Linked DNA regions of Labilibaculum antarcticum. The protein of the gene in region 1 interacts with the protein of each later gene in a pairwise test. Links are inferred from orthologs where the notes say so. Each region holds a gene or a part of one and is shown on either strand. Other genes may lie near its edges.

Region 1 (5,188 bases):
ATTTTTTTATACAAACCTCTTTCTTCTGGAAGATATCCAATGCGGGCAGTATCGTTTGGAATTAATGGTTTTCCATCAAAGAAAATTTCACCAGAATCAGGACCAGTTATTTGGTTTATTATTCTGATTAGGGTGGTTTTACCTGCCCCATTTGGGCCAAGGAGACCAAATATACTTCCTTTGGGAACAGAGATACTCACTTTATTTAAAGCTTTGTGTCCTGCGTATTGTTTAACTATGTCTTTTGCTTCGAAAAATGCCATGTATAATTTTGTTTGGTGACACTAAAATTTCAACTAAAAACTAAAGTAATCAATTTTAAGAATCTCAACATAAAAAATCGATGTAAAGTAGATTGAACCTGTTTTTAATTTGGTTTCGTACGATGTAAATTTATAATCGATTTCTTTAAACAGAGCACATGAATATTTCGATGAATCAGAATCATTTGTATTTAACTCATAGGTTTCCTTCTGTGGATAGGAAATTCCCTGTTTATTAAGGATCATCCTCGCTTTTTAAGGGATACGTGCCTCTTTAATACAGCAGCTTGCCTATGGCGAAGGGAATATCCCCTGGCCGAGTGGGAATCATGCTTCTGATTCGGAGAAACTTGCCTGTTTGGACCGGAAACTTGCTGTTATTTCGGGTAAATTTCCTGCATGGGTAAGGAAGTTTGCCTTACAGGATAGAAAGAATGCTTTAACATGTTGAATGCTTGCTTTGGCAAGAGGGGCATCGCACTCTCAAAACAGGATGCCCGCAACTTGAAGTGGGTAATTTGCTGTTTTGTTCAGGAATTTGGTCTCCTGATTGGCTGTTTAGACAGATGCAAAAAGAGATCACCCGGTATGGATGATCTCTTTCTGTATAGATTCTATAATCTTGTCTTCTTAGTCGAAGAAGTTCTTCACTTTTTTGAAGAAGCTTTTTTCCTGAGCTGTAGGATTAGGTGTAAAGCTTTCAGATGTCTGTAATTTCTCTAAGATTTTCTTTTCATCTTTCGATACATTGTTTGGCACCCAAATATTAATTTTCACCAGTAAATCTCCTCTGCCATATCCGTTAATATCAGGTAAACCTTTTCCTCTTAAACGAAGAATTTTTCCAGATTGAGTTCCTGCATCAATTTTCACTTTTACCTTATTTTGGATGGTAGGAATTTCAACAGCAGTACCTAAAATTGAATCAGGAATGCTAACGAATAAATTGTATAAAAGATCATTTTCATCACGAATTAATTCCGGATGTTCTTCCTCATGAACAAGAATCAATAAATCACCATTTACTCCACCGCGACGGGCAGCATTACCTCTTCCGCTAACCGACAGTTGCATTCCTTCGGCTACTCCGGCAGGTATATTAATGGTAATTACCTCTTCGTCCTGAACAGTTCCTTCTCCCGAACAACTGGTACATTTATTTGTGATAATTTTCCCTTCGCCACCGCAGGAAGGACAGGTGGAAGCTGTTTGCATCTGACCCAGAATCGTATTCTGAATACGGGTTATCTGACCAGAACCATGACAAGTTGAGCAAGAGGAGAAAGATGATCCGTCTTTTGCTCCTGATCCATTACAGGATTTACACTCAATATGCTTTTTTACCTTTATTTTCTTTTCAACGCCTTCCGAAATTTCTTGCAATGTTAGCTTAACCTTAACTCTAAGGTTGCTGCCGCGATTTACTCTTCTCGAGCTACGTCCGCCGCCACCGCCAAAACCGCCGCCAAAACCACCACCACCAAAGATGTCACCAAAATGAGAAAAGATATCCTCCATGTTCATTCCGCCACCACTGTAACCACCTCCTGCAGAGCCGCTCATTCCAGCATGACCATATTGATCGAATCGCTGACGTTTTTCTGGGTTACTCAATACTTCGTATGCCTCTGCTGCTTCTTTAAAGTTCTCTTCAGCTTGCTTGTCATCCGGATTTTTATCAGGGTGATACTGTATTGCTTTTTTACGGTATGCTTTTTTTATTTCGGTCTCCGAGGCTGACTTGGCAACTCCCAACACTTCATAATAATCTCTTTTCGACATCTTTTTTTCAGCTTAGATTTTGAATTCTTTATTCTCCAACAACAACTTTGGCAAAACGAATTACCTTGTCGTGAAGGAAATAACCTTTCTCAACACAGTCAACAACTTTACCTTTCATCTTCTTGGTTGGAGCAGGTATTTTTGTTATCGCTTCGTGGATGTCAGTATCAAAAGCTTGATTCACAGCTTCAATTTCTTTCACTCCATTTTGAGTAATAAATTCTTTGAAATTGCCATAAATCAAATGGACACCTTCTTTAATTGCGTCAACATCTTTTGTTGCATCAATTGATTGTAAAGCGCGTTCGAAGTTATCCATCACAGGAAGAACGTTAATGAGAATTTTTTCTCCAGCTGATTTTGTCAACTCCATTTTTTCCTTTAGAGTTCTTTTGCGATAGTTGTCAAATTCAGCTGACAAACGTACATACTTGTCATTCATTTCCTGAAGTTTGATTCCTAATTCTTCCAATTCATCAACCTCTTTTTCCTCTGGAGATTTCTGGTTTTGTTCACTGTCGGCAGTTTCGTTAGCCTCTGGTTCTTCCTTTTTACAAGTTTCTTCTACTGTTTGGTTTTCAGTAGTTTCAATATCTTTTTCTTCCAATTTTTCTTTTTTTGATTTGTTCTTATCTTTTGTCATTTTTCAATGATTTTTTAGCGTTCGCTTTTTATAACAGGGTACTAATTTACAAATAGTCTGCCAATGTACTGTCTCCCGACAAATTGGCACAAAGATAGAAGTTGTAATGGTAAGTTTTTCAGTTTTATCTTTTTTTGGAAAATGAGGATGCCCTATTAATGATGTATTTATTTATAGACAAGCCTTTGTCGTAAGCTTCGATTGCTATACCTTGAAATGTGGCATGATTCAAATAAATTGTTGGATATTCTTCTGTAAATCTTATATTTAGTTTTAATCTTGTTGAACAAGTATGCTATTATAACCTAAAATTTACGGGGATGAAAATTGCAATTGATAATGATGATTTTTCCATTCGAGTATACTCTAATGTAGCGTATCTTAAAGTTGTTGGAATGCAAAATGAGGAGGCGGCTAATTTTTTCTCTGATGCGATTGATCAAATGTTAGAAGAGTATTCGTACAAAGATTTGGCGTCTATCTGCGATCTGAGCGATTTAATTATATCGTCACCTGCAATTGCTCGAATAATAAATAATGCAATTCGAAAACTCACCTATCAATTAAAGTTTAAATATAATGCGGTTATCGTTAACCCCAAGTTTGGGCAAATTGTAAAAGCGTATCTCTTTGCTTTTTATTTAAGGGATACAAATTTAAGTACACATGTATTTAGTCGGGATGATAAAGCTATTGAATGGATTGAAAGTAAAGGCTTCTGTGTAGAAGAGATTAAGCAGTTTTTAAAGAATTATCAGGATTGAGAAAACCACTCCCAATCAGGAGTGGTTTAAATACATATTTCGAACAATTACTTTTTTTCGTAGTGCTGAAGAATTAATTCTAATTTCTCACCTCTAAGGTTTTTAGCTAAAATAATTCCATTGCCATCAATTAAGAAATTGGATGGGATAGAACTGATGCCAAATTTATTCGAAGTTGGAGATTTCCATCCCTTTAATTCACTTACGTGATAATCCCAATTGAGTTTATCTTTAGCAATTGCTGCTTTCCAGTTTGCTTGTTTGGTGTCGAGTGAAAAACTATAAATGGTAAACCCTTTTCCATTTTTAAAATTTACGTTTTTAAATTTATTGTAGGCATTTACTATTCTTGGGTTTTCTGCACGACAAGGAGGACACCACGAAGCCCAAAAATCAACTAAAACCAATTTGCCTTCCAATGAGCTTAACTTAATATCGTTTCCTGCAATCGACTTTGCCTTAATATCTGGCAGTCTGTCTCCTATTTCATAACCTTCTTTCACGTCTTTTCCATCAGCAGGATTTGAAGCTCCTGCAAAAAAGGATAATGAAAAAAGAAAAGAGAATAATATCAAGCTTAATTTTATATTTTTCATATTACAAAAATTTAACTATTACTAAGAATTTCTATTTGTCTAAAGTAATTAGATATCCTTACTTAAAATGTTAATAAATAGTTAATTACTGATTCTTTTGATGTTAGCGCCAATTGCATTCAAGCGAAGGTCAATGTTTTCGTACCCTCGGTCGATTTGATCTATGTTGTGAATTATACTTTTCCCATCCGCAGAAAGTGCTGCTATTAAAAGTGCAACACCGGCTCTAATATCCGGAGAAACCATTGTGGTTGGCCGTAAACCCTGCTCTTGATTTAAACCAATAACTGTAGCTCTATGTGGATCACAAAGAATAATTTGAGCTCCCATATCAATTAGTTTATCCGTAAAGAACAAACGACTTTCAAACATTTTTTGATGGATAAGCACACTTCCTTTAGCTTGAGTTGCTAATACAAGAAAAACACTGAGTAAATCAGGAGTTAGTCCTGGCCAGGGAGCATCTGCAACGGTTAGAATAGATCCGTCGATGAAGGTTTCAATTTGATAATTTTCTTGCTTTGGAATATAAATATCATCACCTCTTAATTCCATTTTTACACCCATACGTTTAAATGCATCGGGAATCATACCCAATTCATGGTAGGCGACATCTTTTATGGTAATTTCTGATTTAGTCATTACTGCAAGCCCAATAAAACTTCCTATTTCAATCATGTCTGGAAGAACTCGGTGCTCACATCCCGATAGGGATTTAACTCCTTCAATCGATAATAGATTAGAGCCAATACCACTTATTTTTGCACCCATCGATATCAACATCCTACACAATTGTTGTATGTAAGGTTCGCAGGCTGCATTGTAGAGTGTTGTTGTTCCTTTGGCCATAACTGCGGCCATAATAATGTTCGCAGTTCCTGTAACCGATGCTTCATCAAGTAACATATAGCATCCTTTTAGCTCACTGGCCTCAACACGGTAAAAATTTTCACCAGGATTAAAATTGAACTTTGCGCCCAGTTTTTGAAATCCTAAAAAGTGAGTATCCAAACGTCTTCTTCCAATTTTATCTCCTCCCGGGCGAGGAATATATCCTTTGCCAAATCGAGCTAGCAAGGGGCCGATAATCATTATTGAACCTCTTAACGATGATCCTTTACTTGCGAATTCAGGGGAATT
Region 2 (4,087 bases), 1.9 Mb from region 1 along the record:
GAAAAATCTATTACGATTTACTGGCCCGAAAAGAAGAATTATTTGCTCAGGATATCGCCTTGGTTCGAGTGGAACAATTGTATCCCTTTCCTGAGAAACAGATTGATCAAGTTTTGAATCGATATCCAAATGCCCTTCTTCATTTGTGGGTTCAGGAAGAACCTGAAAACATGGGAGCCTGGCAATTTGTCAACTACCAGTTTAAAAACAAGGATGTTAAACTGGTTCCTGTTGCACGCCAATCTAGTGGCAGTCCGGCAACCGGATTGAATAAGATTCATTTGGCAGGACAAAACGAAATTATAAACAAGGTATTTCGAAAATGCAATTGCGATCGAAAACTGAAATATTGCGGATTGCAATGTGTGGAAGGCAGTTCTCATGCAGACATCCTGCTTCAGCACGAATATTTTGCAGAGAAAAAAAGTAAGTTAATCATGTAAACCAAAAGACCCAAATACAAAGTATCAAGACAAGTAGCAGGTTTAGTGACTTTTACCCGATGATAAAACAATAATACAATAAAGATGATCGAAATTAAAATACCTAGTCCCGGAGAATCCATTTCCGAAGTAGAAATAGCCAACTGGTTTGTTGCAGAGGGTGACATTGTTGAAAAGGATCAGGAAATTGCAGAAGTTGAATCGGATAAAGCGACTCTGACTCTTATTGCTGATGAAGGTGGTAAAATTCAGATCATGGCGCAGGAAGGCGATACGGTTGCTGTTGGATCGGTTGCCTGCAAAATTGACACCAGTTTTGCAGGAGAAGCATCTGCTTCCTCTGCTCCTAAAGAAGCCAAAAAAGAAGTTCCTGCTGAAAAGACTGCACCTGTAGTTGCATCCGAATCAAAAACCAAAAATTCGGAAACATACAAGGATGTTAAAATTTCTCCTGTTGCGAAAAAATTGATGGAAGAAAATCACCTTTCGGTTGATGATGTTATTGCAGGCATTCAACGATTGTCGAAAAAAGACATTCAGGCGGTAGTTGACAATTCAGGAAATCAACCGGTAATTCCAACTCAAAACACAAGCATTTCAAGAGAAGTCAAACGCACAAAAATGACTAATCTTCGGAAGAAGTTGGCCGCTCGTTTGGTTTCTGTAAAGAATGAAACTGCCATGCTAACTACTTTTAATGAAGTAGACATGACTGCGGTAATGGCATTGCGAAGCAAGTATCAAAAGAAATTTGTAGAAACTCACGATATTAAGCTGGGCTTTATGTCCTTCTTTACCAAAGCGGCTTCGGAGGCTTTAAAGCTTCACCCGTCGGTAAATTCGATGATGGATGGTGAGGAGATTGTATCTCCTGAATACACCGATATTGCTATCGCGGTGCAAACACCAAAAGGATTGATGGTTCCGGTAATCCGAAACATCGAAACCTTAGGTTTGGCAGATATCGAAAAGGAATTAATGAGATTGGCCAACAAAGCCCGTACGGGTAAAATCAGTTTGGATGAAATGACTGGCGGAACTTTTACCATTACCAATGGTGGTGTGTTTGGCTCTCTATTGAGTACTCCAATTATCAATCCTCCACAATCGGGCATTTTGGGCATGCACAATATTGTTGAGCGACCCATTGCTGTAAACGGCAAGGTAGAAATTCGCCCAATGATGTACATCGCTCTATCCTACGATCATCGTGTGATTGATGGTAAGGATTCAGTTGGTTTCTTAGTTAAGATGAAGGAAATGATTGAAAATCCACAAAAAATGCTGTTCGGAGGAAAAGATCCGGATTCATTATTGCTGGGGATATAATCTCCCGATTTGAATCTTTCATTGCATAACAAAATACAAACCGGAAGTTAATACAGCTTCCGGTTTGCATTTTGAAAAAAAGTGCTCCCCCCATCCTAATTCTATCAGAAATTGAACACGCTTTCTAAAATAGCATTCAGTCTTGGGATAATTGTATCAACTTACTTTTAATAACAGAACAAATAATGTTTAAATCATTAAGGAATATTGACAAGAAAGGTTACAAACCACAACATGGAGCCTTGGATATATTCAAATACATTGGTCCCGGGCTATTGGTGACCGTCGGATTTATCGATCCGGGCAACTGGGCTTCGAACCTTGCTGCAGGAGCAGACTATGGTTATGCATTATTATGGATGGTAAGTCTTTCTACCATCATGTTGATATTTCTGCAACACAATGTAGCGCATTTGGGCATTGCTACAGGACTTTGTCTTTCGGAGGCTACCATGATTTACATTAAACCTGTCTATTCAAAATTGATTCTTTCATCGGCTATGCTGGCTTCTATTTCAACCTCGCTGGCCGAAATACTGGGAGGAGCTATCGGCTTAAATATGCTGTTTGATTTACCCATAAGAGCCGGAGCTTTGCTGGTCACCATATTCGTTATGATTATGCTGTATACCAATGCATACCGAATGATTGAGAAATGGATTATCGCATTTGTATCGGTGATTGGTTTGTCGTTTTTTTATGAACTATCGCTGGTAGATATTGATTGGAACAGTGCCATGACAGGATGGGTAACTCCAAGCTTCCCTCAAGGTTCGATGCTTGTAATTATGAGTGTATTGGGAGCTGTTGTAATGCCTCACAACTTGTTTCTTCATTCGGAAATTATTCAAAGCCGGCAATGGAATCTGAAAGATGAGAAAATCATAAAAAAGCAATTGAAATTTGAGTTTCTGGATACCTTCGTATCAATGATTATAGGCTGGGCAATAAACAGTGCCATGATTTTATTGGCGGCCGCCACCTTCTTTAAAACGAAAACTCCGGTTACGCAACTCGAACAGGCAAATCATTTATTGGCGCCTCTTTTGGGTGAACATGCCGCAGTTGTTTTTGCAGTAGCTCTTTTATTTGCCGGATTGGCCTCCACCATTACTTCAGGAATGGCTGCAGGATCGATATTTGCAGGGATGTTTAAAGAGCCCTATGATATTAAAGACAATCATTCCCGATTGGGCGTTGCCATTTCTTTGCTGGTTGCATTGGCAATTATCTATTTTATATCCAATCCTTTTCAGGGATTGATTATTTCGCAAATGATATTGAGTATTCAATTGCCATTTACAATTTTTGCGCAGGTGTACCTAACCTCTTCGTCGAAAGTAATGGGCAAATACAAAAACTCAACCCTGTCGAAAATTACTCTTTATGCCATGGGAGGAATCATCACAATACTGAATATTGCTCTTTTCGTCAGCTTTCTGTAAATACAATACACTAACAGGGATTAAAACTGCCCTTAGGTTTCTGCCATAAAAAAGACCTGTCAGGTTTTAAAAACCTGACAGGTCTATATACTTAAATTTACCTAAAAGGAACTTCTGATTTTCTAATCTTTACGTAATTCTCATTTTTCTCATCTGATATATCATAACCTACCTTTTCCAAGATACATTCAATTAATTTTTTTGCCAGTTCCTTATCTGCACAAGGTCCAATAATTATCTCTTTTAGTGCTTCTTTTTCAAAGCTATGATCTATATATGGCTTTAGTATACCTTTATTTTCTTGATGTTTAACATCGCCATTTGACGCACATTTTACAATCCTCCACTCATTTTCGTATTCATAAGCAAAATGCTTTATAGAAGTGTATAATATCCCTAATAAAAAATCTGGGTCTTCATATGTAAAGCCATCAACAAAAGATATTTTTTCATATAAATCCTTAATAAACATACTCATATATGATTTAAAACTTTCTTTATCATAACTACACTTCACCCAACTTGCATTTAAATTAGCAATTGTTTCTTTTTTTATACCTATAGCTACTCCTCGACCATTATCGCCATAGGTATTCCACATTGGTAAATTATCATGATTTTCAGATAAAGAAGTTACATACGGCTTACCCGTAATAAGAGATCCAATATATTCAAACTTCTTACTATTCATGTATTTCAAAAGATCTTTTTTATCTGTTGGATCCATTATATTCACATAATCCTTTAACATTCCTTCCAGAATCCCACATGCGAATACATATTCTGTTTCATCATTCAAATACTCTACATGGGTTCCTCTTAATATTAAAGTCCCTTTTTCTTTCACATTATTCAATATGGATTGCAAAG

What was found. The genes of interacting proteins can lie anywhere in the genome.
Region 2: the proteins of ALGA_RS05965 (region 1) and ALGA_RS13620 interact in binary tests that used the Escherichia coli proteins (3 or more experiments, as listed by UniProt). The link is inferred for Labilibaculum antarcticum from one-to-one orthologs.

What each region holds. Positions count from the first base shown.
Region 1 is NZ_AP018042.1:1,559,348-1,564,535, reverse strand. Bases 882-3,809 are described here. They hold ALGA_RS05965 (nucleotide exchange factor GrpE), read right to left. Parts: upstream 2,689-3,809; coding sequence 2,074-2,688; downstream 882-2,073. Other genes in these bases: ALGA_RS05955 (TlpA family protein disulfide reductase), read right to left, coding at 3,500-3,809; ALGA_RS05960 (hypothetical protein), read left to right, coding at 3,009-3,452; dnaJ (molecular chaperone DnaJ), read right to left, coding at 894-2,045. Also shown: ALGA_RS05980 (ABC transporter ATP-binding protein), read right to left, coding at 1-263; ALGA_RS05975 (hypothetical protein), read right to left, coding at 297-509; more of ALGA_RS05955, read right to left, coding at 3,810-4,048; murA (UDP-N-acetylglucosamine 1-carboxyvinyltransferase), read right to left, coding at 4,130-5,188. UniProt on the Escherichia coli protein: Participates actively in the response to hyperosmotic and heat shock by preventing the aggregation of stress-denatured proteins, in association with DnaK and GrpE. It is the nucleotide exchange factor for DnaK and may function as a thermosensor.
Region 2 is NZ_AP018042.1:3,431,219-3,435,305, reverse strand. What follows is about bases 1,130-4,087. They hold ALGA_RS13620 (Nramp family divalent metal transporter), read left to right. Parts: upstream 1,130-1,957; coding sequence 1,958-3,217; downstream 3,218-4,087. Other genes in these bases: ALGA_RS13615 (DUF2971 domain-containing protein), read right to left, coding at 3,315-4,087; odhB (2-oxoglutarate dehydrogenase complex dihydrolipoyllysine-residue succinyltransferase), read left to right, coding at 1,130-1,772. Also shown: ALGA_RS13630 (2-oxoglutarate dehydrogenase E1 component), read left to right, coding at 1-443; more of odhB, read left to right, coding at 528-1,129. UniProt on the Escherichia coli protein: H(+)-stimulated, divalent metal cation uptake system. Involved in manganese and iron uptake. Can also transport cadmium, cobalt, zinc and to a lesser extent nickel and copper. Involved in response to reactive oxygen.